DNA from 4 places in the Sphingobium aromaticiconvertens genome. Region 1 is predicted to be linked to each of the others. Evidence: riboswitches for the same ligand, from Rfam matches in the RefSeq annotation. Region 1 holds a riboswitch; each other region holds the start of a gene.
The links. A riboswitch is a leader RNA that binds a small molecule or an ion and turns the genes downstream of it on or off. The one in region 1 is predicted to bind cobalamin.

Region 1 (7,312 bases):
TCCCAACGACCTGATCGCGGGGGAGGCGGCCAGCTTCCAGTTCCTGCTCGATGGGAAGCCCGCCGCTGACCTGGCGGTCACGGTGATCCCCGGCGGCATCCGCTATCGCGATGCGCTGAAGCAGATGGACCTCAAGACCGACAAGGCCGGCAAGTTGACCGTGACCTGGCCGGAACCGGGCATGTACTGGCTGAACGCATCGGTTGGTGGCGGTCGTGAAGGTGGTCCGGGCAGCCCCGGTGGCCCCGGTGGTCAGGGTGCTGCTGCGGGCGCTTCGCCAGCCCCGCGTCCTGCCGCGCCGGCCGGCCCGCCCGCGCGCCGCGCATCCTATGTCACGACGCTGGAAGTGCTCGCGCCCTGACCGTCGCATCGACCGGCTTGCGGGTCGCTATTCCGGCCGACCTGTCGCCCGACCAGTTTGCCGGGCGGATGCGCCATGGTCCCGTCGTTCGCCTTGCCGGGCTGACGATGGGCACCAGTTGGTCGGCGCAGCTTGTTGATCCGCCCTCTGACTGCCTTGAGGCGATCGAGGCTGTTCTGGCCCGCGTCATCGCCCAGATGAGCAACTGGGAAGTGGCATCGGACATCAGCCGTTTCAACCGGACGCTGGCGGGGGAATGGGTTGCGCTGCCCGAGGATCTGATGACGGTAATGCGCGCCGGGCTGGACATGGCCCGGATCAGCGACGGCGCCTTCGATCCCGCGATCGGCCATGCCGTGGAGGCGTGGGGTTTTGGCCCCTCACAGCGTATCGGTACTGCCCCCGTCGCGCCGGTCGCGCCGCCGTGGCGGACCATTGAACTGGCAGACGGAGAGGCGCGCCGCCTGCGGGATGTCGCGCTCGACCTGTCGGGTATTGCCAAGGGGTTTGCCGTCGACGCCATAGCTGACGCGCTGACGGCCATGGGTATCGTCAGTTTTCTGGTGGAGATTGGCGGCGAACTGCGCGGGGCGGGAGTGAAGCCCGACATGCAACCCTGGTGGGTGGATCTTGAATCGCCGCCCGGTCTGGCTCTGCCGGTCCTGCGCGTGGCGCTCTGCGGCCTGTCGGTCGCGACCTCGGGTGATTATCGCCGCTTCCGTCCTTCCGCCGATGGCCGCCTGTCGCACAGTATCGACCCAGCCAGCGGCGCGCCGATCGCCAATGACGTGGCCTCCGTGTCGGTCCTGCACCCGCAGGCGATGCTGGCCGACGCCTGGGCGACTGCCATCACTGTTCTTGGTCCCGACCGGGGCATGGCGCTCGCTACTCGCGAAGGGCTGGCTGCGTTGCTGATCCGGCGCGAAGGGGCGAGGGGGCGTGAATATATGACCCCCGCGCTCGCCGCGATGCTGGACTAGGGGGGAGAGCGCCCAGGCCCTCCCCGTCATCTTTAGAAGCGCACGCGCACACCGCCATAGGCTGCGCGACCCTGCGTGGCGAAGCTGAACACTTCCTCATACTGCTCGTCGGTCAGATTCTCGACCCGACCGAAGATCGCAATATTGTCCCGCAGCTTATATTCGGCGTTCAGGTTGACGAGCACATAGTCACGCAGGCTGACCCGAACCGGGATAAAGCTCGGATCAGTAAAGGCCACATCCTCCTGCCGCCCATTATAACGCAGCGTCAGCGTGCCCGAGAAGCGCTGGTCGGTGCTAAAGACGGTCGTGTTGAAGCTGCCGATATGCTTGGGCCGCCGGACTTCGACGATGCCATCCTCTCGGGCTTTCAGATAGGTATAGGCGGCGTCCAACCGGATCTGCGGGATCGGCCGTGCGCTGACGAAAACCTCCAGACCATGCTGTTTGGAGTCGGTGGTGCGATTGCCCGGCGTCGCGATGAAATCGGGTGCGGGGTAGGTTGTGTAAATCTCGTCCTTCAGCTTGCTGTCGAACCAGGTCGCGCCGATCGTCGCCTTGTCGCCACCGATGCTCTGTTCGATGCCGGCTTCCCAGCCTTGCGACTTTTCAGGCTTCAGGTTCGGGTTGCCGATATACTGGCCGTCGGTAAAGCCAAACAGTTCGAAATAGCCGGGATTCTTGACGCCCGTGCCATAGGCGCCACGGATGCGCGTGCCGGTGGCGAAGCGATAGCTGCCCTGCGCGCGCCATGTGGTGGTGTCGTCGAAGCGATTATTTTCATCCCGGCGTATCGAGGCGCCCAGCGAAAGCGCCTCGTCGACCAGCAGCTCATATTGCCCGACCAGACCGACATTGTCGGTGTGGCGCTTGCCCTGAAAGGCGAAGGGGGAGGGGGTGATGTTCTGGAACTGCTCGCGCTCGACATCGACGGCGGCGGTCAGGCGGTGGACGACCGTATCGGTGCCGAACTTCAGGCTGCTGGTGAACGATCCCTTATAGCGCTGCCCCTTGTCGCCATAATCGAGGCCGGACGCGATAAAGCCTTTGCGCGTTGTGTCAGCGATCTGGCCGGACAGCGCATTGGTCCAGCGACCATCAAGCGCCGTGAACTCGGCGCGCAACAGGCCGTAAAAACCTTCATTCTTCTGATAGGCGCCGGGGGTGTCGACGATGGTGCCGAACAGCGGGCTGGCCGGATCGCTCTCATTGTTGTTGGTGTCCACGTCGGTATAGCTGTAGCGGGCAACCCCGATCAGCTTGAAATTGTCAGAGGGGGACCAGATCAGCTTGGCGCTGAAGCCCGCATTGTCCGACCCGACGTCACGCGTGCCAAGGCGGGCGGTCGGCGTGCCGCGCGTGTGATAATAAGTCCCGGACACCGCGTAATCGAGGGTGCCTGCAACGCCCGCGGTGCGCGCGCTGCCGCTATAGGTGCCAAAGGAGCCCCCTTCCGCGCGGGCGCTGAACCCCGGCGCTTCGGCGCCTGTCAGGGTGATGTAATGAATGACGCCGCCAATGGCATCCGACCCATAGAGCGACGATTGCTGACCGCGCAGCACTTCTATCCGGGCCGCAGGGTCCGCGAGCAGCGTGCCGAAATCATATTCGCCCTGATAAGGGTCGGCCGCCTCGATCCCGTCGATCAGAACCAGCACATGGTTGCCCTCCGACCCGCGGATGCGCACCTGCGTCGGGCTGCCGATCGCGCCGCTACGGCTGATCGCCAGGCCGGGCACGTCGCGCAATATGTCGGACACGATGCGCGTCTGGCGATTGTCGAGCGTCTGTGCCTCAAGCACCGTCACCGATGCGCCGAGCTGACTCACTGGCACGCCCTCGCCCGATCGGGAGGCGGTGATGACGATTGGTTCGCCCGCATAGCCCATCGGGAGTTGGTTGGGATCAGCCTGGGCAAAGGCGGGTGTCGCCACTGCTATGGCCAAAAGCGACACGAAACTGGTCTTGAACATGGTCATTCCCCCGCGCCTGAGCATGAGGCGGCGGGGCGTGCCGATCAGGGTTGATCGGTCGATGCGCGAAGACGGGTGGGCGCTTGTCGCCCGACACCACGCACTGATGCGGCCCCGGCCGCACAGGTTCGTCGCTCAGACGGAGAAAGACCGTGCCATGACCATCCCCTGGACCAAGGCAAGAGCGACCGGTGCGCTGGCAGGTCTCCTGGCTCATGGGTCATCGCCTGATGCACGGCCTTCCCAGGCTCTGGATGCTGCTGCATCGTCCGGCCCAGTGGCTGGCGAAATGACCTTTCCGGTCTTTCACCCCTATGCATCACGCTCGCCATTTACAGTTGCAGGGACAGCCTCGGATCAGGACAGCACAGGCCATCCGCACCGCGTTCCCATTTTAAACCCCTTGCGGAGTACCGGCGCGATCATGCCCGCTCGATCGGAAAAACCGGCGAGCAGGCAAACGGGCCGTTAATTGAGATTGGCTAACTGCGCAAGGACCGCGATGCCCGGCAGCATGGCGACGAGACATCCACGCACTCGGGCTGGCGGGCTGGCGGGCTGGCGGGCTTGCAGGGGACCAGGCCTCAATGACGCACGGCCTGGCCGATCCTTCTAACCTCCAAAGGCATAGCGTAGGCGCAGGCCGTACATACGCGGCTGACCGTACAGATAGGACACGAAGCCGCCGGAGGCGTGCATGTCATTCACTGCGACGGCGTAGCGCTTGTTGGTGACATTGGTCGCAAATAGCGACAGGTCGATCGGGCTGCCGGCGACCTCACGCCAGTTCAGATTGAAATTGAGCAACTCGTAAGAGGGTAGCGTGCCGTAGGTCGTGCTGAAAATGACCTGCTTGTCGATATAGCTGTAGGTTGCCGAGACTGACACGTCCCCGACGCTTTCAGGAAGTGGCAGCGTGTACGTGCCGGTGAGTGAAAGTTTATGCTTGGGGGTGTAGGGGGCGGGTTGTCCGGGGTTGATCGGAATGAACCCGTCATAGGGACTATCGGCGGGGAAGGTGGGGGTTACGGTCGTTTTCAGCTTCGCATCGATATAGGCATAGCTTGCATCGATGCGAAAGCCGGCGACCGGACCAAGGCTTGTTTCGACCTCGACCCCTTTCAACCGCGATTGCCCGATATTGACGATGGCGTTGTTCGGCGGCGCCGAGCCGCGCGCTGGCGAGGATGTGAGGCCAAGGGCTATCTGCTGGTTCGACAGATCGTTGTAGAAGCCCGCAAGGTTCAGATTGCCGGGAACAGCGCCGTGCCAACTCGCTTTCACGCCGATCTCATAGGCCTCCACCTTTTCTGGATCATAGGTGGTGAAACCACCCGCCGCGAGCGGATTGACGCTGCCCTGCCGATAGCCGCGCGCATATTTGGCGTAGATGAGGAAGTCATCCATGGGCGTATAGTCCAGCCCCAGCAGCCATGTGGGCGCGTCGCTCCTTTGGACGGGTCTGTCGAGGCACTGGTTGAGGCTGGTGATCGGAGGATTGCCTGCCGGGCGCAACGTGGGATTGGCGCAGCGGCCGACGGGCGCCGATCCGGCCGGGAACAGGAACTGGGCGTTCAGCGCGCGTGCCCGCGAAACGTCCCAGGTGTAGCGGAACCCGCCGGTCAGTTTCAGATGGTCTGTCAGGCTGTAGGAGGCCTGACCATAGAGCGCGTAATTGTGGAAAGAGGCGCGGAAGCGCTGGATCGTAAGCGAGCCTGTCGTGCCGGGGAAGTTCGCGCATTGAAAGGCGAACCTGTCTGTGCAGATCAGCCGTGTCGCGGCATAGATGCTGTTGTCGCCCAGCGGATTGCTAAGCTCCAGATAACCGCCCGCCTGCCAGTTCAGCTTGCCGCCAAAACCGCGTCCCTGAAACTGCAATTCCTCGGTGACGTTCTCCTGATCGGCGAGCGAGCCGCCCGGCGGCGCGAAGGATGTGTTGAACGAGCCATGCGCGCCGGTCAGAGCGCCGCCCGCGACCACGGCGCCTGTTCGCGGGTTGGTCTGCGACGGGGGGACGATCGCATCGACGCCAAAGAAGTCCGACCGGATACGGTTATAGAATTGCGAGTAGCTGGCGATGTTCTTGACCGTAAGCTGGTCGGTCGCCTGCCAGGTCGTCGTGTTGATGATCTGCCATTGGCGCACCAGGCTGAGCGGGTCGGCGACGGCGGATTGGACCGCGAATTTGCTCTGGCCCCGTTGTCGATCGATCTGATCGCAAATCGGTTGGCCTTGCGGAAAAATGGCGTTGTTGCAGGCCGATACCTGGGGCAATTGCCCGTTGGTGCTGGAATGGAGATAGGAAAGGATGGTGTAGTTTTCGAGATTGGGCGTCAGGTCGATGACCAGGCTGGCGCGCAGCGCCCAGTAATCGAGATCGGCGAAATCATCCGGCCCGATGCCCGAAATATTCTTCATATAACCGTCGCGGACCTGCCGGTCGAAGCCGATCCGCAGGCGAGCAGTGTCGCCCAGGGGTGTGTTGATAACCCCTTGCAACCGCCGCAGGTCATAATTGCCGACCGATCCTTCCACATAACCCTCAAAATCCTCGCCGGGACGCCGGGGGACCAGCAGGACTGCGCCGCCGGTGGTGTTGCGACCGAACAGAGTGCCCTGCGGACCTTTCAACACCTGGACGTTCTGAAGGTCGAAGAAGGAACCAGGACCAGCGCCATCGCCACTGCCGATGGACGCAGTACCGCCGCGTGGCGCCACGACATCGGCGAAATAGATGCCCACCGATGCCGTAGTGCGCGATTCCTGCGAAAAGCCGCGGATGGCGAAACTCGCATTGTCGGTGCCAAAACGGCTATTGGCGCTGAGCGAGGGCGTATAGGTCGCCAGATCGTTACCGCTGTTGATGTTCCGGTTGTCGAGTTGCCCTTGATTGAACACGGTGATGGAGATCGGCACATCCTGTAGCCGTTCCTCGACCCGCCGCGCGGTCACGATGATGTCCGTCGGGTCGCCGCCGGTCTGTGCAGCGGATGATGCACCAGTTCCCAGCGCGATCATGGATGCGGATGCCCACAGTGTGGACGCCAATAGCTTGGTCATTACCTCTCCCATTTTTGATTTGGCCCTTGGTGGGCCGCCGGCTTTCCGGCCTGGTTTGAAGCTGGTGGGGCGGTCGGCCTCAGCCGGACCGCCCCGCAGACGGTGTCAGTCGTCGCCGCTGATCTGGATGGCCCAGATATGGGCAGAGCGCTCCCGATCCATGGTCGGATGCGCCGGGCCGACCTCGGTTGCCAGGCGTTTGGAAACGGCCACGAGGTCGTCGGTGTCGATCTCATAAGCGGTGACGTAGGGCCATGCTTCCATGCCCGGTAGGTTGCCGCGCACGACCTGATAGCGTCGCGCGCTTTTGACAGCGTCGATCTTGCGGAAGTCCGGCATGTGGACATCCTCATACCAGCGATTGCAGCGTTCCTCGTCGCCTTCGCCGGATGTCGGGCCGTTCAGAGCCAGCATGAGATATTTGGCCAAAGCGCTCTCCCTATCGCTTGTTCCATGCGAACCCTTTTTGATTCTGCCGCCGGAAATGTCGGGATATGCGTAACATTGTGAATGATATGTCACAATAGCGAAAATATAGTCAAAAAATAGGATCGCCCTTCGGTGCTTGGTTCATGATTGTCGAGAATGCCTTGAGAGGGGCCTTGACCGCGTGGCGCGCGCGCTCCTAAGTCCAGTCAATTCGAAATAGTGAACAGGAAATATGACCCGTTCTTCTCCTGGCGTCGCGCGTGTGGTGGCCATCCTCAATTTCATGGCCGAACATCCCGGCGAATCTTTCACCCTGACGGATTTCGTGCGGGCGCTGAAGCTGAGCCGGGCGACCTGCCATGCCCTGCTCGCCGGGCTTGTGGAGGCCAATTATCTTTATCGGACCAGCGACAAAAGCTATGTGCTCGGTCCCGCGCTGATCGCTGTCGGCCGGGTCGCGGACGAGCATCTCTCCCCGGTTCGCATCGCCCTGCCGGAAATGCGCGTTC
Region 2 (7,312 bases), 2.5 Mb from region 1:
ACATTCACCCGATCGGCTGTGACGAGTTCGCCGGTTTCGAGGTTGAAGCTGGCCCAGGGCTTGGGCATCCGCCCGAACGTCATTTTCTGGATGGGCTGACCTGTGGTCGAGTTCATGATGGTTGCGACAATGCTCATCGCGACCCGATAGCGAGGGTTTACTGGATCTGTCCAGAGCGTAAAAGGCTTGAGGACGTTGACGTGTCACGGCTTGCCCGACGATCGAATTACAGCCTGCGCGACGACCGCGTTCAAGAGCGGACGACCTGCCTCTGCATCAGCCAGGCTCTGCAATGTGGTTGTGGCAATGCTCTCCAGGGCTTCCTCCGTCAGAAAGGCCTGATGTCCCGTCACCAGGACATTGGGAAAGGTCAGAAGGCGCTGAAAATCATCATCTTCGATGATCTCGCTCGACAAATCCTCGAAGAACAGGTCGGCCTCCTGCTCATAAACGTCGAGTGCAACACCGCCGATCTTGCGGATCTTCAACCCGTTTATGAGCGCGCGGGTGTCGATCAGCGCACCGCGACTGGTATTGATAATGAGCAGATCGGGACGGGCTGCGGCGATCATGTTCGCATCGATCATATGGCGCGTTTCGGGCGTCAGCGGACAATGCAATGTCACAATCTCGCTGGAGATGAGCAATTCCTTGAGCGGCACATAACGCACGCCAATCGCCTCCAGCGAGGGATCGGCAACGATGTCACTCGCCAGCACATTGCAGCCAAAACCTGCCTGCAATGTGCGCGCGACAAGAGCGCCGATCGCGCCCGTGCCGACAACGCCGACAGTGCGACCGTGCAGATTACGGCCGATCAGCCCCTCCAGCGCGAAATTATTCTCCCGCACGCGCGTCCAGGCCCGTGCAATCTTGCGGTCGAGCGCCAGCAGCAGGCCGATCGTGAATTCCGCAACGGCGTGCGGGGAATAAGCGGGCACCCGCACAACTGCGATCCCATACTCTTCCGCCGCGACCAGATCGACATTGTTGAAGCCAGCACAGCGCAGGCGACAACACGCGTTCCGCCATCCGCCAACATCTGCAAGATAGCGCGATCGAGGCGGTCATTCACAAAGACACAGACAGCCGGAAAACCGCGAGCAAGCAGGGCCGTACTGTTGTCGAGCCGCGGTTCAAGGAACGTCAGCTCGTGCCCGAACGCCCCATTGGCGGCCTTCAGAAACCGCCGGTCATAGGATTTGGTACCGTAAACAGCTGTCTTCATGCGATAAGCTTACAGCGCATCCCGGAACGATCAACGACCTTTCAGGACTGGCGCGCTCTTCCGGCGAATAGCCGTTCCGCAAGCCAACCGAAGACGATGCCGATGGTGGCCCATAGCAGCGCTTGCGTCCCCAGCGCAGCGACCCGGAACTCCCAAAGCAGCACAGCCGGATAGTGTTCGGGCACTTCATTGACGGCGGGCAAGGCGACCTGCACCAGAGCGATCAGGACGACATAGACTGACCCAGCCGCCAGTATTCCGTTGAAGGCGCCATTCCGCCGCGCAACGCCCCGTCCGATATGGACGGAGAAGACCATCCCCGCGATCGAAAAGGCGATCATCGCGAAATAGACGAGGGTGCGAAACCCGACCGTTTCATGTTGTCCAACGGCAGGCGGCGTTGGCGGATATTTGAGCGCGGGAACCAGCGCGATGGCGATGAACGCCCCGGCCGCCAGCAATAACGCCAGCGATCGTGGGCCAAGACGGGACAACCGACCATAGACCAAAGCGAACAGCAGCGAGAAGATACCTCCCAGGGCCGCGCCATAGAGGGTGATGGCCGTGAACAAACCCAACCCCTTTTGGGTCGAGCGGCTGACCAGTTCGACGTCTTCACCCGCGCCCATTACGTGGTGCCCATGCGCCTGCGCAGCCTCGAAGGCGATGGCCAGGTCCACCTGCGGTTCGGCGAACAGGCGCGCAAACAGCGTTGCGAGCACAGCCGCTATTACGCCGGCAAACATGCCGCGTATCAATAGATTACGTACCATGGCTCAGACCCCGCCTTAGTGGCAGGGAAAGCCCAGCAAGTGCCGCCCATCATGTACGAATTCATGGATATACATGCCCTTGAACAGCGACAGGGCGCCTTGTTCAGTGCTGACGAAATAGAGGAAGATCATCGCCAGCAGCAGGCCGAACACTGCCCAGGGCGCAATGTCGCGTAGGGGAATGGCGGGCGCATCGCCCACCGGGATGAAGATATCGTCTGCGAACAATGCGGCGGATGCCATGATCATGCTCCTTTCGGGATATACGCGTCCCGCGGGGTTTCCGTGCGTCCGAGGAAGGTCTGGCTCTCGTTGCCATCCCCCTCGACAGACGGGCATGGTGAACGATAACAGTGGCGCGACCGCGCCGGAATTACACCGGCTTCTTCCTCGATCTAACGTGAATGCCCTAGGCCGGAACGATGGCCCCCGTCAATCACCCCCCTCTCAAACACAGTGGAGACCCTAACTGTCGATTCACCTGATCCTGCTATGCCACGCCGCCACTCGCGCCATGCGCGAGGGTGCCTTTCCGGGGCATGACGATCCGATCGACGGCGGCGGCCTCACCAAGACGCAAGCCCTGCGGATGGAACGACGCGACTGCCTGACCAGCCCATCACTGGCCGCTCGTCAGACCGCCGACGCATTGGGCATTATGGCGAAGACCGACATTGCGCTGCGAGATATGGATCATGGCGACTGGGCAGGCCGTGCGCTCGGCGATCTCCATGCCGATAGCCCCGATTTTTTCGCCAACTGGATGGCCGACCCGGCCAGCGGCGCACCGGGTGGTGAGTCGCTGGCAACGGTGCGGGACCGGATGGCGGACTGGCTCGCCGATCAATGCGCCGGGGGCGAAGACAGGCTGGCGATCACCCATCCCATGGTGATCCGCGCGACCATCGCAGCCGCGCTGGACATTCCGCCGGAAGCCACGCTGCGCATCGACATCGCACCGCTGTCCCAGGTACATCTGTCGTGGAACCGCGTATGGCGGTTGCAGGCGATCACATCATGACGCTTGCGATTTCAAAACCCTGCTCATATGCATGCCGCGTTCGTGCATCGACCATCGGTCGCCTGCATGAACATTGATCGCGTCGGTTCCCCGCAAGGGGATTAAAACGGGAATGCGGTGTGGGTGAGCAACCTTTCGGGGGCGACCATCCAAATCCGCAGCTGTCCCTGCAACTGTAAGTGGCGAGCGCGATATACATGAGCGGACGGGCAAGTTCCCGAGCCGCCAGCCACTGGGCCGGACGATAAATCCTGCGAGGCCTGGGAAGGCCGTATATCAAGCGATGACCCATGAGCCAGGAGACCTGCCGGCGTCTGGTCGCTCTTGCCTTGGTCCAGGGGATGGCCGCGGCACGGTGAACTCCGTCTGAGCGACGAACGAGCGGCTGGGGCCGCATCGGTTCTGTGTGTCGGTCCCCCCTGGCGTCCGGTCGATGCATGGCGCCGACCGTTCGTGAACGGCACGCCCCCGCCCAACGTCGTTTGACGCCGACGGGGGATAACATGAACAATTTCACGCTGGCTGCGTTTGCGGCCCTTACTCTAGTTGCGCCCACATTTGCTCACGCCCAGCAACCCGCCGCCGCGCCGGATGCGGAGAGCGAGACGATCATCGTCACGGGCGTCGTCGATCAACTGCGCCTGAACATCAAATCCGACAGCGCCAGCCGCCTTGGCCTGACACCACTGGAGACGCCCGCCAGTGTCGAGACGCTGGACGGCGATGCGATCCGCCTGCGCGGCGACCTCACCATTCAGGATGCGGCGGCGCGGGCCACAGGCATCGTCAACACGTCCGGCGTCTTTGGCTATGGCCTGTCGGCGCGCGGTTTCACCGGCCAGAACTCGGTGATGACCCTCTATGACGGGATGCGGATGTATAACAACACGCTGACCTTCCCGGCCGACCCGTGGATGGCGCAAAACGTGGAAATCCTGCGCGGCCCGGCATCGGTCCTTTATGGCGAGGGGGCGATCGGCGGCGCGGGGAACGTGACCCGCAGGCAACCGGGCGACACGCTGGAGATTGGCGGCCGCGCAAGCGCTGCGTCCTTCGACACCTATAGCATCGCGGCTGGAGCGGGCGGACCGATCAGCGATGTCGTCGGCTTCCGCGCCGACGCCAGCTATCGCCGTTCGGACGGCTGGATGGATCGGGGAGACAACAGCGCGCTAGCGCTGTCAGGCGCGATCCGGTTGAAACCCGCATCCGACCTCAGCATCACCCTGTCGCATGATTTCAGCACGCAAAAGCCGCGCACATGGTTCGGCGTGCCACTGATCGACGGCAAGCTGGATCGGTCGATCCGACGCAACAACTATAATGTCACCGACGCAAAGCTGCGTTTCCGCGACAATTGGAGTCAGGCCAAGATCGAGTGGGGTCCCTCCGACGCCATCACCATCCGCAGCACCTTCTACCATCTGTGGGCGAACAAATATTGGAACAATGCGGAGAATGTCACCTATGTTCCGGCGACCGCGACCACGCCCGCGCAAATCCGCCAGTCCAGCTTTCTGGAACTCTATCATATCCAGAAACAGACCGGGAACCGCACCACCGCGAACGTGAACCACAGTCTGGGCAGCCTTGAAAACCAGTTGGTCATCGGCTTCGACGTCAACCGCATCCGCTACAAGAATGTCAGCAATAGCGGGAACAATGCCACCCGCCTGATCGACCTCATCAACCCGGTCTCCGGCCTGTTCATCGACCAGCCCACCGCGACGACCAAGCCGCGCTACACCAACAAGATCCGGCAGTATTCGATCTTTGCCGAGGACCGGCTGAAGTTCAGCGAGCAATTCTCGCTGGTTGGTGGCCTGCGCTACGATCGGCCGGAAATCACAAAGACCGACTATGTGAACGCCGCCAATAATTTCACCGGCACGCCCGATGCGGTCACATGGCGCGTGGGCGCGGTCTATAATCCGATCCCCACCCTGTCGCTCTACGGCCAATATGCGACCGCCGCCGATCCGGTCGGCGCGCTCGTTTCGACCAGCCTCACGCAGAGCAGTTTCGATCTGTCCACGGGCCGCCAATATGAGGTCGGGATCAAGCATATCTTCTGGGGTACGCGCGGGCAGTGGACGCTGGCCGCCTATGACATCATCAAGAAAAAGCTGCTGACCTCCGACCCGTTGATCCCGACCATCCAGGTCCAGGTTGGCCAGCAATCATCAAAGGGCATCGAAGCGTCCTTGTCGCTGGAACCGATCGAGCGGCTCACCCTCTCCCTCAACGGTGCGGTGCTGCGCGCCCGCTATGAAGATTTCGCCGAATCCGTTGGCGGCGTCCTGTTCCAACGCGCGGGCAACCGACCCACCAATGTGGCGACAAAGACCGCCAATGCCTTCATAAGCTGGGAATTTGCCGATGGCTGGATCGCCGATGGCGGGGTCAGCTATGTCGGTAAGCGCTATCAGGATGCCGCGAACACCCGCGTCATCCCGTCCTATACGCTGACCGACATCGGTATACGTTGGCAGTTTATCGAGGGCGCGAGCGCCAGCCTGCGCCTGCGGAACGTCTTCGATGAAACCTATGTGCGGGCGACCTATGGCGCATCGCAATGGGTGCTGGGCGATCCGCGCGCGGTGGAGGCGAGCATCCATGTCGCCTTTTGACGCGGCGCTGGTCGCCAACGGGGGCGCGCCATACGCGCTTCCCCGCCCCGCTTCTTCGAAGGCCGCATGGCGCGCGACGAAGCGATGGCTCTATTTTTTCCATCGCTGGACCGGTATCATTCTGTGCCTCTTCTTCGCTATCTGGTTCGTGTCGGGGGTGGTGATGATGTACGTCCCATTTCCCTCGTTCCGCGCACCCGAACGGATCGCCAGCGCTCCGCCGATCGACTGGGCGCGGGTCAAGGTGGGACCGGACGTGGCACTCGCCAGCCTGAAACAAGCCACATTCCCGTCCGAAATGCGGATCGGCATGACGGGTGGCGATCCCATCTATAGCTTCGTGACCAAGGACGGGCGGCGCGCCGTATCGGCACAGATAGGCGCGGAAATTCGGTCGGTCGATGCTGTGCGAGCAGGCGCGATCGCCGCCGTCCTTGTCCATGCTCCAGTGGAATCGATCTCGCATGTCGATCATGACCAATGGGTCGTCACGGGGGCCTATAAAAAGATGGCGCCCTTTTGGCGGGTCCGTCTGGCCGATGCGGCGGGAACCGACATCTATGTCGCGCAGAAAACCGGCGAGGTCGTTCAGAACACGACCGCGCATGAGCGGTTCTGGAACTGGCTGGGCGCGGTGCCGCACTGGATCTATTCACGGCGCTGCGGGTCCATCAGAACCCATGGCGGCATGCGGTCTTGTGGACGTCCGGCATCGGGATGCTGGGAGCGATCGCTGGCATCTGGATCGGACTGCTGCGCGTCAGGCTGTCCAAGCGGCACAAGTCGGGATCGGTCAGCCCCTATCGCGGCTGGATGAAATGGCATCATATCATCGGGTTGATCGGTGGACTTTTCCTGCTCACATGGGTGTTCAGCGGCTGGCTGTCGATGAGTCCCTGGGGCGGGTTCCGCGATGGCGGCGGTGCGGACATTGCCGAGCGTTATGCAGGCGACCCTTCGGGCTTCGTGCCGACCGATCTGCCGCAACTGGCGCGAGTGGCACAGGACGCGCGCGAGGTGAACTTCATCTATCTAGGCAGTACTCCGGTGATGATCGCGCGGGGTGGGCCGCAGGACAAAATACTGCTGGACGGCGCGACGGCGCAACCTGCGCCGATTGCACAAACCCGGATCGAGGCCATCGCGCGGGCCGCTGTCCCGAACGGTCGGCTGGTCGCGGCCCAGCGCCTCGATCGCTATGACCGCTATTGGTACGGCACCGGCGATCCGCGCAGCGACGCGCGGCCGCTCCCCGTGCTACGACTGGTGTTCGACGATCCGGTCCAGACATGGCTGCACGTCGATCCCGCGACTGGCGCGCTGCTGGAGCAGATGGGATCGGGCAGCCGCACCTATCGCTGGCTGTTCGCCGCGTTGCACAGTTTCGACCTGCCTTGGCTACTCACATGGCGGCCCCTGCGCGACGGGCTGATGTGGCTTTTATCGGCAGCGGGACTTGCCATTTCGGTGACAGGCATAGTCATCGGCTGGAAGCGATTAAGGCCAGCTAAACGCCACCGATAAGCCTCCCCTACCAGCGGATCGTCAGCCCCCCACGCGCAGTGGTTTCCCAATAATGGCTGGCGATCCGCCCTTCGGCCTCCGTGAACAGCCGCACATTCTCGCCGACACGCAGATTGAGGCCAAGCCCGCCTTCGGC
Region 3 (7,312 bases), 4.2 Mb from region 1:
GAAGGTTGGCGTCGTCCAATTCGTGAAAGGCGCGATGACCACCGGAGAAAAAGTGGTATTCGACGCTTTCCCCGAGCAGGTTGAGTTCAAGCCGATGGGCGAGGGTTTCACCTGGGACACGCAGGACCGCGCCCGCGACATTGCGACCGCGCGCGGGGCATGGGACGAGGTCAAGCGAATGGTCGCCGACCCCGCTTATGGCATGGTGTTGGCCGACGAACTCAATATAGTGCTGCGCTACGACTATCTGCCGCTCGACGAGGTGATCGATGTGCTCAAGGCCAAGCCGGAAATGACCCATGTCATCGTCACCGGTCGCAATGCGCCCGAAGCGCTGATCGAGGCGGCCGATCTCGTCACCGAAATGACGCTCATCAAACATCCCTTCCGTGAACAGGGTGTCAGGGCGCAGGCCGGTATCGAGTTCTGATGCCGGATGACGGGCCATCGAGCGCAGAAGCCACACAGGCAAGCGACCTTGAAAAGCTGCTGGTCTGGCGGCGTGATGTCCGGCATTTCGATACCCGCCCGGTGCCCGAAGACGAAATGGACCGACTGTTCGCCGCCACCAGACTTGCCCCGTCAGTCGGCAACGCGCAGCCGTGGCGCTTCGTCCGCCTCCGCACGCCTGCGCTCCGCACCACGCTTGCCGACCATGTCGATGCCGCCGCGCGACAGGCGGGCGAACGCTATACGCAGGCGGAACAGGCCGCGCTCTACGCCTCGCTAAAACTCCATGGCCTGCGTGAAGCGCCGGAGATCGTGGCGGTCTTTTCCGATGAAAGCCCCCGCGAAGGCCATGGGTTGGGCATCGCCACCATGCCCGAAGCATTGCGTTATTCGACCATCATGGCGATCCATACGCTGTGGCTGACGGCGCAGAGTCGCGGCATCGGCCTTGGCTGGGTGTCGATCCTTGAACCTGACTGGCTCGCAGACTTGCTGGATGCGCCCGCTCAGTGGCATTTCATTGCCCTGCTCTGCATCGGCTATGCAAAGGCGCCGTCAGACATACCCGAACTTGATCGGCGCGGCTGGCAGGCACGGCGGGACTGGCGAGCGCATGTCAGCGAGCGTTAATCCGCTTCGCCCCTGTCCCGGTCCTAGCCTGAGTCTGTTGTATTTGTTGGGACAGGCTGCGCGCTGCCAGCACATAGGCAGGGCCGCCGCAGACGGTCCATGCCTGCGGCACGCGCAGTCGAGGGATGCCATCCAGTATCGGATGATGCAGCATTTCCGTGCCCTGATCGGTGATCCGGTCGGTGGCGCTCTCGACCACCAGATAGTCGGGATTGGCCATAATCATTTCCTCCAGCGACAGTTGGGAAAGCGACGGCTTGCCAAGTTTACCGGCAAGATTGGTGAGGCCGACGCGCCTCATCAGGTCATCCACCAGCGTGCCCGTCCCCGTCATATAGCCGCGACGCTGATAATAGGCCGCGACCGGCTTGCCCGGCAGCCGGGGCAGTGCGGTCAGCTCCCTGTTCATCCGCGCGATCATCGCCTCTCCACGCGGCCCCTGCCCGATCGCCGCCGCCACTTGCCGGATCTGCGCGATGATGTCCCCGTAGTTTTCGGCGGATTTAAGGTCGACCATGCGATAATCACGCCCGTTAAGCGCGGCCATGACGCCGCTACGACGGGCAGGCGCGCCAATGATGAGGTCCGGGTTGATCGCCAATATCTCCTCCGCCGATTGCCCCATGATCGGCAGCCCCCGCGCCCTGGCGGCACCCGCCGACATGGCCGGATCGGTAGCATTATGGGTAAGCCCCGCAATCTGGCCCGGATCGGCCAGCGCGATCAGATATTGGTCGGCGCACAGGTTGAGCGAGACGATCCGCTGGGGTCGCCTGCCTTCACCCGCCTGAGCAACAGCGCCCAGCGACGCGATTGCGGCAAACACCGCTATAATTTTGACGAACGAACGATAAGAGCGATAGGGCATGACGCCGTCATGCATAGCCATACGGTCCCGCGACACAAGCGCGCTGGGGCAAGCGATCGACTAAGAGGATTTTCTTGACGTTCAATCCTGTTCTTGGCCACCTTGTCCCTAGCTGGCGCAGGCCCGCGATGATGCTGGCCCTGCTGGCGCTGATGGTCGTCGTCGCGACAACGTCGATGCTGTTGGGCGCGGTGTCGATCGCTCCGGCACGCGCACTGGCCGCGCTGACGGGGCATGGCGATCCGGTCGCATCGGCGATCCTGATCGACCTGCGACTGCCGCGCACGATCATCGCCCTTGCCGTGGGCGCCATGCTGGGCCTCGCCGGGGCGACGTTGCAGGGCTATCTTCGCAATCCGCTGGCCGAACCATCGGTCCTTGGCGCATCCAACAGCGCCGCGCTGGGGGCCGTTGGCGCCATCTATTTCGGGCTTGCAGAGTTGCACCCGCTACTTCTCCCCCTGATGGCGATTACCGCCGCCCTGATTTCACTCGCGCTGCTTTTCGCTCTGGCCGGTCACTCGGAAAGCCCGCTGACCCTGATCCTCGCCGGCATCGCCGTCGCGACCCTGGCCGGGGCCGGGATCAGCCTGGCCCTCAACCTGTCCCCCAACCCCTTCGCCGCGATGGAGATCATGACCTGGCTGCTGGGTTCGATCGAGAACCGGTCCTTTCAGCATGTCCTGATCGCCCTGCCCTGCATCGCCATCGGCATCGCGCTGCTGTTGTTCGATGGCCATGCGCTTGATGCGCTCACGCTGGGTGAGGATGGCGCGCGGGCGCTGGGCGTCGATTTGCGGATCACGCGGCTACGCCTGCTGCTGGGCGTCGCCATCGGAGTGGGAGGCGCGGTCGCCGTGTCGGGCGCGATCGGTTTCGTCGGCCTGATCGTACCCCATCTGATCCGCCCGCTCACCGACCGCGCGCCATCGTCGATCCTTCTGCCCTCGGCACTGGCGGGCGCATCGCTCCTTGCGCTGGCGGACATAGGCGTGCGCCTGATCCCGTCGACCAACGAACTGAAACTTGGCGTGATGACGGCGTTTCTGGGCGTCCCGGTCTTCCTCTTCCACCTCATGCGGGAGCGGCGGATATGGTGACGATCCAACTGGATTCGGTCAGCGTCAGCCTTGGCCGCCGCCAGGTCGTGCGCGACGTCAGCGCCGCGCTGGAGCCGGGCAGGCTCGTCGGCATTATCGGCCCGAACGGCGCGGGCAAATCCAGCCTGTTGCGCGTGATGCTGGGCCTGATCCCGGCCAGCAGCGGCAATGCTCTGATCGATAGCAAGCCAGTCGCGCAGATGGCCCGCGCCGCCGTGGCGCGCAAGGTCGCCTATCTTCCACAGGGGCAGACGCTGCATTGGCCGCTCAGCGTCGAACGGCTGGTCGCGCTGGGACGACTGCCGCATCTGGCGCCCATGTCGTCGCTGGCGTCAGACGATCTGGCCGCTGTCGATCGGGCGCTCGATCGCGCGGATGTCACCAATCTGCGCTACCGCATTGCCACCGACCTTTCGGGCGGCGAGCGCGCAAGGGCATTGCTGGCCCGCGCGCTGGCGGTCGAAGCGCCCGCTCTGGTCGTGGACGAACCGCTGGCCTCGCTCGATCCGGGCCATCAGATCGATGTTATGGCCCTGTTGCGGCGGCAGGCGGATGCGGGTGCGCTGGTGGTCGCGGTCCTCCATGACCTGACGATGGCCGCGCGCTATTGCGACCGGCTGCTGCTGATGCATGGCGGTTCGCTTGTCGCCGACGGCGCGCCGATGGAGGTACTGACCGCCGAGCGGCTGCGATCGGTCTATGGCATCGACGCCCTCATCGATACATCTGGCGCCGCGCCCATGATCGTCCCGATGGACAGATTGCCCGATTGACAGATTGATTGACGCGCAATGAAGCGCTGAGTAAGCGTCGGCCCGCGACAGGTTCCCCTGAAAATGGGGATGAAAATGGGAACGGGGTTCAAAACCCCGGCTGCCCCTGCAACTGTGAGCGGCGAGCCATCGACCACAGGCCATTGGGATTGTCACAATCCTGAGAAGGCGGTTCGAACAGGTGTTGACCCGCAAGCCAGGAGACCTGCCCGTCGCGGTCGTCTTTCGTGCGGACAGGGGATTCCGGGCGAACGGGGGTAAACCCGACAGGCGACATGTCAGGGCCGCTTATGCGCGGGCCATGTCGTGCGTCGGCATGTCTCGTGAACGTGGCCCGTTGTCATGGGTGCCCGTTTGATGTTGCCGTACATTATTATTTCTCCCTTCCTGCCGACACCAATGCGCGCGTCGAAGGCATGATGAAGTTCAAGCCGGTCGAAGATGGTCCCGCCATCGTTGCGTGCAACACCTGTCGCCATTCGGGCGAGGCACGCGAAAATGACAGCGGGACGCGGGGCGGCGCCCAACTGGTTGCTGCGCTTCGGACGGTCAAGGCGTCGGACCCGCGCTATGACGGCGTTACGGTACAGGAAATGCCATGCCTGTTCGCCTGCACCGAATTTTGCACCGTCCATCTGCGCGCGCCCGCCAAGGTCGGTTATGTGCTGGGCCGCTTCACGCCTGACAAAGAGGCCGCCCGCGCCATTCTCGACTATGCCGTCCATTATGCGGCGAGCGAGCATGGCCGCGTTCCGTTTGCACATTGGCCGCAGGGCGTGAAGGGCCATTTCATCACCCGCACGCCACCCCAGGGCTTTGTGGTCGAGGAATGAGCGGCTTTCCCACAATTGCGGCGTTCGAGGCTGCGCTGATTGACCTCCCCAAAGTAGATGCCACCGCACAGGAGGCCGCACGGGCGCGACAGGCCCAACTCACCAAGCCACTTGGCTCGCTGGGACGGCTAGAGGACATTGCGCTGTTCCTGGCCGGGTGGCAGGACCGCGAGCGTCCCGTGTTGAACAGCATGCGCGCCGCCATCTTTGCGGGCAATCATGGCGTGACGATCCATGGCGTCAGCGCCTTCCCGGCGGACGTCACCGCGCAGATGGTCCGCAATTTCGAAGCGGGCGGCGCCGCGATCAACGCCCTCGCCAAAGCGGTCGATCTTGACCTGAAGATTGTGGCGCTGGACCTTGATCGGCCCACGGCGGACTTCACCTGCCAACCCGCCATGACGGAAGCGGAGTGCCTGACCGCGCTGTCGGCGGGCGCGGATGTCGTGGAACCCGGACTCGACCTGCTGGTCGTGGGCGAAATGGGAATCGGCAATTCGACCGCCGCCGCCGCACTGTGCATGCGGTCCTTCGGTGGATCTGCCGCTGACTGGGTCGGCCCCGGCACCGGTATCGATAGCCAGGGCATCGCGCGAAAAGTGGTCGTGGTGGAACAAGCCATCGCCTTTCATGCCGACGCGCCCATGACGCCGTTTGAAACGCTGCGGCGGCTTGGCGGACGAGAGATTGTCGCCATCGCCGGCGCAATCGTGACAGCACGGCAGCGGCGCATCCCTGTGGTTCTTGATGGATTCATCAGTTGCGCGGCGCTGGCGCCGATCGCTACAGCCTGCCCGGCCATCACCGATCATTGCATCGCGGGGCATCGTTCGGCCGAGCCGGGCCACGGCCGCCTGCTGGATCGGCTGGGCCTTGCGCCCCTGCTCGCACTCGACATGCGGCTGGGTGAGGGCAGCGGCGCGGCAGTCGCCGTCGCGGTGATCCGATCGGCGCTGGCCGCGCATGAAGGCATGGCCACCTTTGCCGAAGCGGGCATTTCCGGAGCGTCATGACCGGATTCCTGCTCCATCTCCTGCGTCACGGCGCGCCTGAAATCACCGGGCGCATGCTGGGGCGGACCGATTGCAGGCCGACGCAGGAAGGCATCGCCGCCTGCGTCGCGCAGGCCAAGGGGCTGGACATCGACATCCATATATCGTCCGACCTCGCCCGTGCGCGACAACCGGGCGAGGCACTGGCAGCGGCATCGGGCCAGCCGCTGATCGTCGATCCGCGCTGGCGCGAACTCGATTTTGGCGACTGGGACGGCATGAGCAGTGCAGAGGTCGACCCGGTGGCGCTGGGGCAGTTCTGGAGCGATCCTGATGGCCGTCCACCACCGGGCGGCGAACGCTGGTCGGCCCTGACCGACAGGGTTAGCGCCGCGATCCATGACCTGACACCACGCCCCACGCTTGTCGTCACCCATGGGGGAGCGATGCGCGCGGCGCTTGCCCTATTGTGCGGGTTCGATGCCCGACAGGTCTGGGCATTCGACTTGCCCTATGCGTCCCTCCTCTCCCTCCACATCTGGCCGGGCGAGACGCTTTCGGCGCAGATAGCAGGATTGCGGTGATGAAGGGTTTCATCCTCGCCCTCCAGTTCCTGACGCGTTTGCCAACGCCGCGCGTCATGGCGGATGAGGCCGCTTTCGCAGCCTCCATACGTTGGTTTCCCGCCGTTGGACTGGTGATTGGCACACTCGTCGCGGGCGCCGCATTTGCCGGTTCCAGATTCGATCCGTGGTTGGGTCCGCTGGCAGCGTTGGGCGTCTGGGTGGCCGTTACGGGCGCGCTACATCTCGATGGGCTGTCGGACCTGGCCGATGCCAGTGGCGCGGCGCATAAGGACAGGGAGCGCCTTCTGGCCGTTCTCGCCGATCCGCATGTCGGTAGTTTTGGGGTAGTCGCTATCGCCCTTCAGTTGATCGCCAAGCTGATCCTGCTGCACAGCGCTGTCGAAGCACAACTATTCTGGCCGCTCATCCTGATCCCCTTTGCCGCCCGGATCGGCCCGCTGGTCTGGACGATCTGGCTGCCGCCACTGCATGAGGGGCTGGCATCGCGTTTTCGGGTGGCTGTCCGTCCTGCCGACATGGCAGTGTGGACTGTCGCGCTCGTCGCTACCGCTTCTGCGTCGCCCTCCATCCTAATGACTGCCCCCCTGATCCTGTGGTGGGGCTGGCAGCTTCGCCGCACCATCGGCGGCATTTCGGGCGATGGTCACGGCGCGGGCATCGAACTGATCGAAACGGCCCTGCTGCTCAGCATGGTTATCCTCTTTCACCTGTGGCCCCGCATATGAACGGCTGGACCTTCCATGGCGGCAGGCTTTCGAAAGCCAAAGCGCATTTCGGCAATGTCGGCGCGCAGTGGCTAGACCTTTCCACCGGCATCAACCCTCATGCCTGGCCGGGCGTATCGAATCTTTCGATCGACTGGCGGTCCCTGCCCGATGTCAAGGCGCTGGAGGCGTTGGAAGCCGCAGCCGCGCATCATTTCGGTGTCGATCCCGCGCATATCTGCGCCGTGCCGGGCACGGAGGTCGGACTGCGGATGCTCGGCGATTGCCTTCCCGGCCCTGCCGCCCATGTCGTGCCGTCCTACCGCACCCATGGCGAGATGGTCATGGGCAGCCGCCCGATCGCCATCACCGATG
Region 4 (7,312 bases), 4.2 Mb from region 1:
CCGGTCCGCATATTGGCGGTGCCCCAGGCACTGAGCGCCATGGCGCGCGGATAGTCGCCCTCCCGCTGGAGATAATCGTCGACCAGCAGTTGCGCCGATCGCTTGCCCAATTCCCACGCCGTGGCGGTCGGCACCGACCGCGTGTCGACCGAATAGAAATTGCGCCCCGTCGGCAGGACGTCGGGGCGACCCCGCGTCGGCGCGCCGGAGGGACCGGGCAGGATGAACTGCCCGTCGAGGGCCGCGAGCAACGCGGTACGTTCCGCTTGGCCACAGGCGTCCACTCGAAGCGCGAGGTCGCCGAGCAGCGACTGCATGACGGCGGCGGAGGCAGGGCCGGGGGGCGTCTGGCCATCGACCAGCGCGATCGCCAACAGTTCCAGCCGCTCGACCGTGTCGCCAGTGCTGCGCCACGGATCGGTGGAGAGGATCGATAAGGGAGGGGGTGTAGGACCGGTCCACGCATCGGCCATCCGGCAATCGAGCGGGTCGAAGCCCAGCGACAGATCGTCCGCCATGGCGCGCAGCAGCGACGCCTGCCCCGCATGGTCATAGCCGCGCGGCGTCCGGGCGAGCGCGATCAGCAGGTCAGTCCGCAACCTCTGTTCGGGCGAGCGGGTGAAGATATGCAGCCCATCACGGATCTGCATTTCCTTTAGCTCGCACAGATAATTATCGAGCGCCGCCAGAGCATCATCGCCATCGCCTGCCGCGCCTGCGTCCATGTCCAGCCCTTGGCTACGAGCAAGGTTGAGGATTTCACCCTTCAGATGATTGATCCGGCGCGGGTCCATCCCGGCGGCCAGATAGTATTCGTCTACCAGCGCCTCCAGCGCCTTCAACGGGCCATAGCTTTCCGCGCGGGTGAGCGGCGGGGTGAGGTGATCGATGATGACGGCGCCGATCCGGCGCTTGGCCTGTGTCCCTTCGCCCGGATCATTGACGATGAAGGGATAGAGTTGGGGTATCGGTCCCGCGCAGATTTCGGGCAAGCAGCTGTCGGACAAAGCGAGCGCCTTGCCGGGCAGCCATTCCAGATTGCCATGCTTGCCGACATGAACGACCGCATGAGCGCCGAAATGCCGGTTCAGCCAGATGTGGAACGCCAGATAGCCATGGGGCGGGACCAGCGCAGGATCATGATAGGTCGCCTTGGCGTCGATATTGTAACCCCGCGCAGGCTGCACCGCGACCGCGACATGGCCGAAGCGGTGGACGGGGAGCTGAAAGGCGCCGTCCTGCACGAAAGGGTCGGCTTCGGGGGAACCCCAGCGCTCGGACACAGCCGCTCGCACGGACGCGGGCATGGTTTCGAACGCCGCCCTGTAGTCGGTCAGCGACAGGGCAACCTCTCCGGGGCGGTCGACCGAAGCGGGGGCGTTGGTGACGCCCGCCAGCATGATCGCCATCAGCGCTGCGCCGTCGGTGGGGGCGTCGCCGACCGTATAGCCAGCCTCTCTCAATGCTTGCAGGATCGCCACGGTGCTGGCCGGGGTGTCGAGACCAACGCCATTGCCCAGACGCCCGTCGCGATTGGGATAGTTGGCGAGCACCAGCGCGACATGGCGATCGGCAGCGGACGTTCGGCGCAGCCTCGCCCAGCCAAGGGCAAGGTCAGCGACGAAGGCAACCCGGTCGGGTGCGACCCGTGGCACGACGATGCCACATTCGGTACGGCCGTCGAAATGCTCGGAGGCCTTGAAGGCGACGGCGCGGGTGAAGAGGCGACCGTCCACTTCAGGCAAAGCGACATTCATGGCGAGGTCGCGCGGCCCCAGACCACGCGGACTTTCCCGCCACGCGTCTTCCTCCGCGCTTGCAAAGACGGTCTGGAGGATTGGGCAGTTGGCGTCCTCCAATATGCTCGCGCCGCGCGTCTCGCCGGGGGAGGAGGCGGCGAAGGCTGTTGCGTTCAGGATGACGTCCGGGGCGGTATTGGCGATCACGCCGCGCAGCCAGTCGATCGCAAAGGGTTCGCGCAATGCCCGCACATGCACCGCGATCACGTTCAGCCCGCGCGCGCCCAGCGCCTCGACCAGCGCGTCGACGGCATCCAATGTCCCCGCGATCATCAGCGCGCGATAGAAGCACAGCATCGCCACCGGACGACCGGCGATCCAGCGCTTGCGAACATCCGCCAGCGTCGGCCGTTCGATACCTGACAGATACAGGCCCGCATCGGCCACCGGGACGGGATCGTCCGGCAGGCCGATGTCCTCGCCGATCAGCCGGGCGGCATGTCGCAGGAAGCTGGTGGCGTTCGCTATACCGCCCTGACGCAGATAATCACGCAGTCGCTCGCGCACATTTTGAGGCAGCGTGGAGGCCGCGTCGAGCGTTGGGTCGGGTTCGCGCCCGTCGGCGATGGCTGCGAAGGCGATGCCCTTTTCCCGCGCGACACGGGCGATCTCATCCACGCCATAGGGCCAGTAGCTCTTGCCGCCCAGCAGCACGACGCACACGAAACGGGCGTTGGCGATTACCTTTTGGACATAGAGGTCGACCGAATAGGGGTGTTTGAGCTGGAGCAGGTTGGCGAGCCGGATGGTCGGCGCGTCTTTGTCCAGCGTTGCTACCGCCTTGGCGAAGCAGGCAAGTTCGCTGTCCGCCACGGTGAGAAAGACGATATCCCCCGGCGACTGGGCGAGGTCGATCGCCTCGTCACCATTGGAGATCGTTCCCGGCGTGGCGGCCAGCAAATGCATCAGGCGGGGACGGTGCCCAATGCCGCGCCAAGCGCGGCGTCGATCGCGGGCTGGTCCAGACCCTTCTGGCCGATCACCACCAACTGCGATGCGCGCGCTTCGCCGGGTGCCCAGGCGCGGTCGAAATAATGCTGGATACGGGGACCAACAGCCTGAATGACAAGGCGTGCGGGGCGGCCTTCGACGGCGACGAAGCCCTTGATACGCAATATGTCATGCTGTTCGATCAGCTTCGTCATCGCCGCCAGCAAGGCGTCGACCTCCCCGAGTTCGCCGCCCTGAACCACGAAGCTGTCAAAGTCGTCATGGTCGTGATCCGGGTCGGCATCATGATGGGATGGGCGGGTGTCCAGATCGTCTTCCGCCCCCGCGAACAGGCCGAGCAATATCTTGGCGTCAACCGCGCCCTGCACAGCGCGCACGATCTTTACGCCGCTGCGGGTGTCGCCGGCTATGTCGCCTTCTATCCGGGTCAGGCTATCGGCATCGACCAGATCGGACTTGTTGAGGATGACGAGGTCGGCGCAGGCCAGTTGGTCTTCGTACAGTTCCTCCAGCGGGCTGTCATGGTCGAGCGCGGGATCGGCGGCGCGGGCGAGCGCCAGTGCGGCTTCGTCCGTGGCAAAGCGACCATTGGCCACCGCGTCGGCGTCGATCAGGGCGATCACGCCGTCCACCGTCGCGCGGGTGCGGATGTCGGGCCATTGGAAGGCCTTCACCAGCGGCTTGGGCAGAGCCAGCCCCGACGTCTCGATGATGATATGGTCGGGCGGGCTGGGCCGGTCGAGCAATGTCAGCATCGTCGGCAGGAAATCGTCGGCGACCGTGCAGCAGATGCAGCCATTGGCCAGCTCGACGATATTATCCTCCGGGCAGGCTTCGTCATTGCAGCCGCGCAACAACGCGCCATCGACGCCGACATCGCCAAACTCGTTGACGATCAATGCCAGCCTGCGACCATTGGCATTTTGCAACAGATGCCGGATCAGCGTGGTCTTGCCCGCGCCCAGAAATCCCGTGATGACCGTTGTGGGAACCTTGCTCATACGCCTTTTCCTTCGTCGACTACGGGCAAGCGAACGACGTCGGGCGTGCGAGCGCGCACCCGACGCGGCGCCGTGCCGCATGGGTTTCGTCGCTCAGACGGAGAAAGACCGTGCCGTGACCATCCCCTGGATCAAGGCAAGAGCGACCGGTGCGCTGGCAGGTCTCCTGGCTTGCGGGTCAAAGCGCGATCCATGGCCTTCCCAGGCCTCGCAGGATTTAGCGTCCGGCCCAGTGGCTGTCGGCCACCGCATGGGTGATCGACGATATGCATCTTGCTCACCGCTCACAGTTGCAGGGACAGCCGCGGATTTGGGCGGCTCTCACCACCCGCACCGCATTCCCGTTTCAAGCCCTTGCGGGCACCGGCGCGATCATGTCCGCCCGAGGCCTTGCGGCGCCCAGCGGACGCGGTTTGGTAGAGTGAGAGAGCGGGCAGGTCAATGCAACAAGCAGGGCCGCGATAAGCGCCGGGCCAGCGAGCGTTCAGCGAACGCTATCATGTCAGCCCGATGCTGACCTTTGCGCCCGACCCGGCGACCAGCTTCACTTTAGTCGCCGCCTATCAGCATGCCCCCAGCGGCGGCGGCTATTCGGGCGTGCCCTATCGCGGATCGGTAGTGGAAAGCTCCATCGGCCGGTTGCCACGCACCATCAACACCGGCGATCCGGGCTATGAACGCTATAATCACAAGGCGAAGTCGATTGCGGGCTTTTTCCGCCACGATTTCGATGAGCATCTGACCGTCCGGTCGAACATCCGCTACCAGAATAGCAAGCTGTCATACCGCCAACTCTATATCGCGGGTTTCGCGACGACGGGGATCGGCGCGAACCGTAACAGCGATTATTCCACGATCATTCGGGGCGGTGGCGGCGCGGACGAGGATTTCGACACGCTGACGCTGGACAATAGCTTGAATGCCAAGTTCGCCACGGGCTTCATCCAGCATAACCTGCTGGTAGGGGTCGATTATCAGCGGATCACCGGTGAGAATGTTCAGCAGTTCAATACCGGCCAGACCACCAACCCCCTGACCAGCATTCCCAACCTCAACCTGCTGAACCCCGTCTATCGCGGGGTGTTGCCCAGTTTCGACCTGACGCAACTGTCGAGCGCTTACACCAACACCTATGGCAAGCGCGACCAGACGGGCGTGTATATCCAGGATCAGATCAGCATCGGGCGGCTGCAACTGATCGCCAGTGGCCGTCGGGACTGGTATGACCAGACGACGCTGAACCTCAATCCCGCGACTGCCGCTGCGCGTGCCGCGCCAGTGACGCGCCTGTCGCAAAAGGCGTTCACCATGCGTCTGGGCGCGCTCTATGCGTTCGAATCCGGGGTTTCGCCCTATTTCAGCTATGCTGAATCCTTCGAGCCGCAATCGGGTCTGGTCTATGTGTCCAGCACCGAAAACAGGCCTGCCACGCCCGTGACCGGTCGGCAATATGAAGGCGGCCTCAAATATCAGCCCGCAGGCACCAATGCCATTTTCACTGTGTCGGCCTATGATTTGCGACGTCAGAATACTTTGGTGGGCCATCCACAGGCTGGGACGGTTGGTATCCCTTCGACCGCGCAGATCCAGATTGGCGAGGTGCGGGTACGCGGCGTAGAGCTGGAAGGGCGTGGGGAGATTGTGCCCGGCTTCGATGTCGTCGCGGCGGCCAGCTATACCGACTCGATCATCACGCAGGGTACTCAGGCCGTCGCGCCGACCGCCACCAACAGCGGTACACCCACGACAACGGATACGCGTTCGCTGGGCACGCCCAAATGGGCCGCCTCCAGCTTCCTGTCCTATGATTTCGGCAAGAGCGGCAAGGCTGCGGGGCAGCTATCGGGCCTCAGCTTCGGCGCGGGGGTGCGTTATGTCAGCGGGTCGGATGGCACGACCAGCTATGACGTCATCAACAATGTGACGACGTTCCGGCGGTTTCACACCGATGGTTTTGTGCTGGTCGACGCGCTGCTTGGCTATGATCTGGGCAAGCTGTCGCCGGGGCTGGACGGGTGGAATGTGGCGATCAATGCCGCCAACCTGTTCGACAAGACCTATGTTTCGGCCTGTCCGTTCACGAATAGCTGCTATTATGGTGCGGGGCGCACAGTGGTCGGGTCGATCCGCTTCAACTGGTAACGGGGGCGGAGAGGTTGGCCTCCTCCGATCCTTTTCAGGCCATTTGCGGCTGAACGATAAAGCCTGCAAGCCGGTCGCGGATGATCGCTTCGGCCTCCTCCACGATCCGGCTGATGAGCGCGTCGCAGGTCGGTATGTCGCGTATCAGGCCCTGAACCTGTCCGGCCCAGATCAGCCCGGCGTCAAGATCGCCGGTTTCCAGCGCGGTGCGGCCCTTCGCGCCTGATACCAGCGGGCGGACATGGTCGAACACGGCGTCGGGGCGGCTGCCCAGTGCGACCACTTCGTCCGACACGGAGGTCTTTGCGACGCGGCCGGTGTTGCGGAAAGCGCGGAAGATGAGGTTGGTCGAGCGTTCGTCGTTGTCGACCAGCAGCTGCTTCACCTTGTCATGGATCGGCGCTTCGAGCGTCGCGCAGAAGCGGGTGCCCATGTTGATCCCCTCGGCCCCCAGCGCCAGCGCGGCTGCAAGGCCGCGACCATCGCCAAAGCCGCCGCTGGCGATCATCGGGATTTTTACCTGATCGGCGGCGGCGGGAATCAGGATCAGGCCGGGAATATCGTCCTCGCCCGGATGGCCCGCACATTCAAAGCCGTCGATCGAAATGGCGTCGACGCCCATCCGTTCGGCCGACAAGGCGTGGCGGACGGCGGTGCATTTGTGGATGACCTTGACGCCATGCGCCTTGAAATCGTCGACATGTTCCTGCGGCTTGTAGCCTGCCGTTTCCACCACGGTGATGCCGCTGTCGATGATCGCGCGACGATAGTCGGCATAGGGCGGGGGCGTGACGGAGGGCAATATGGTCAGGTTCACGCCGAAGGGCTTGTCGGTCAACGTCCGGCAGCGCGCAATTTCTCGCCGCAGGTCGTCGGGGGTCGGCTGGGTCAGGGCGGTGATGATGCCAAGGCCGCCCGCGTTGGACACGGCGGCGGCGAGTTCGGCGCGGCCGACCCACATCATGCCACCCTGTATGATCGGATGCTCGATCCCGACCAGTTCCGTAAAGCGTGTGCGGATCGCCATCGTCCCGTTCCCTTGATACCGTTATCTACTCACGAGTAGGTGGGCCGGGACAGGATGGATTGTCAATATGGGCGGGATCAGGCGGAGCGGGGCGCCATGCCCAAAAGGAGGAGATCGACCATCTGTTCGGCCAGACTCTCAGGCGAGAGTTCGCCATCCGCACGATGCCAGCGTGCGGGCCAATTCAGCGCGCCTGCAAGGGTAAAGGCCGCGATCTTGACGTCCAGCAGTGCGATCGAGCCGTCCTTCATCCCCTCTGTCAGCAGGCCGCGCATCGCCCGGTCGATTTCTCGCTTGAGGGCGCGGAAGCGGGTGGCGCTGGCTGTCGTTAGTGCCTCTTCCGCCGTGCGAATCACGCAGCGGCCGAAATCGTCCATGGTGATCCCCGAATA

Region 2: linked by a shared signal. The riboswitch ahead of WFR25_RS11555 (TonB-dependent receptor) and the one ahead of WFR25_RS23700 (TonB-dependent receptor plug domain-containing protein) in region 1 are both predicted to bind cobalamin.
Region 3: linked by a shared signal. The riboswitch ahead of WFR25_RS03370 (DUF1636 domain-containing protein) and the one ahead of WFR25_RS23700 (TonB-dependent receptor plug domain-containing protein) in region 1 are both predicted to bind cobalamin.
Region 4: linked by a shared signal. The riboswitch ahead of cobW (cobalamin biosynthesis protein CobW) and the one ahead of WFR25_RS23700 (TonB-dependent receptor plug domain-containing protein) in region 1 are both predicted to bind cobalamin.

Annotation. Positions count from the first base shown of each region.
Region 1 is NZ_JBANRJ010000001.1:4,877,016-4,884,327, reverse strand. It holds gene WFR25_RS23710 (DUF4198 domain-containing protein) at 1-361, shown strand, start outside; gene WFR25_RS23705 (FAD:protein FMN transferase) at 469-1,341, shown strand; gene WFR25_RS23700 (TonB-dependent receptor plug domain-containing protein) at 1,374-3,320, opposite strand; cobalamin riboswitch at 3,496-3,747, opposite strand; gene WFR25_RS23695 (TonB-dependent receptor) at 3,927-6,374, opposite strand; gene WFR25_RS23690 (hypothetical protein) at 6,480-6,803, opposite strand; gene WFR25_RS23685 (IclR family transcriptional regulator) at 7,036-7,312, shown strand, end outside.
Region 2 is NZ_JBANRJ010000001.1:2,402,723-2,410,034, reverse strand. It holds gene WFR25_RS11580 (hypothetical protein) at 1-137, opposite strand, end outside; partial or broken gene WFR25_RS11575 (2-hydroxyacid dehydrogenase) at 204-1,228, opposite strand; gene WFR25_RS11570 (CbtA family protein) at 1,270-2,001, opposite strand; gene WFR25_RS11565 (CbtB domain-containing protein) at 2,017-2,244, opposite strand; gene WFR25_RS11560 (histidine phosphatase family protein) at 2,471-3,022, shown strand; cobalamin riboswitch at 3,089-3,348, shown strand; gene WFR25_RS11555 (TonB-dependent receptor) at 3,526-5,652, shown strand; gene WFR25_RS11550 (hypothetical protein) at 5,639-6,469, shown strand; gene WFR25_RS11545 (hypothetical protein) at 6,370-7,176, shown strand; gene WFR25_RS11540 (autotransporter outer membrane beta-barrel domain-containing protein) at 7,184-7,312, opposite strand, start outside.
Region 3 is NZ_JBANRJ010000001.1:658,136-665,447, reverse strand. It holds gene cobO (cob(I)yrinic acid a,c-diamide adenosyltransferase) at 1-430, shown strand, start outside; gene bluB (5,6-dimethylbenzimidazole synthase) at 430-1,080, shown strand; gene WFR25_RS03385 (ABC transporter substrate-binding protein) at 1,067-1,948, opposite strand; gene WFR25_RS03380 (FecCD family ABC transporter permease) at 2,077-3,048, shown strand; gene WFR25_RS03375 (ABC transporter ATP-binding protein) at 3,042-3,821, shown strand; cobalamin riboswitch at 3,854-4,048, shown strand; gene WFR25_RS03370 (DUF1636 domain-containing protein) at 4,238-4,654, shown strand; gene cobT (nicotinate-nucleotide--dimethylbenzimidazole phosphoribosyltransferase) at 4,651-5,667, shown strand; gene WFR25_RS03360 (histidine phosphatase family protein) at 5,664-6,230, shown strand; gene WFR25_RS03355 (adenosylcobinamide-GDP ribazoletransferase) at 6,230-6,958, shown strand; gene WFR25_RS03350 (threonine-phosphate decarboxylase) at 6,955-7,312, shown strand, end outside.
Region 4 is NZ_JBANRJ010000001.1:666,644-673,955, forward strand. It holds gene cobN (cobaltochelatase subunit CobN) at 1-2,705, opposite strand, end outside; gene cobW (cobalamin biosynthesis protein CobW) at 2,705-3,751, opposite strand; cobalamin riboswitch at 3,891-4,134, opposite strand; gene WFR25_RS03410 (TonB-dependent siderophore receptor) at 4,262-5,893, shown strand; gene WFR25_RS03415 (NAD(P)H-dependent flavin oxidoreductase) at 5,928-6,920, opposite strand; gene WFR25_RS03420 (TetR/AcrR family transcriptional regulator) at 6,998-7,312, opposite strand, start outside.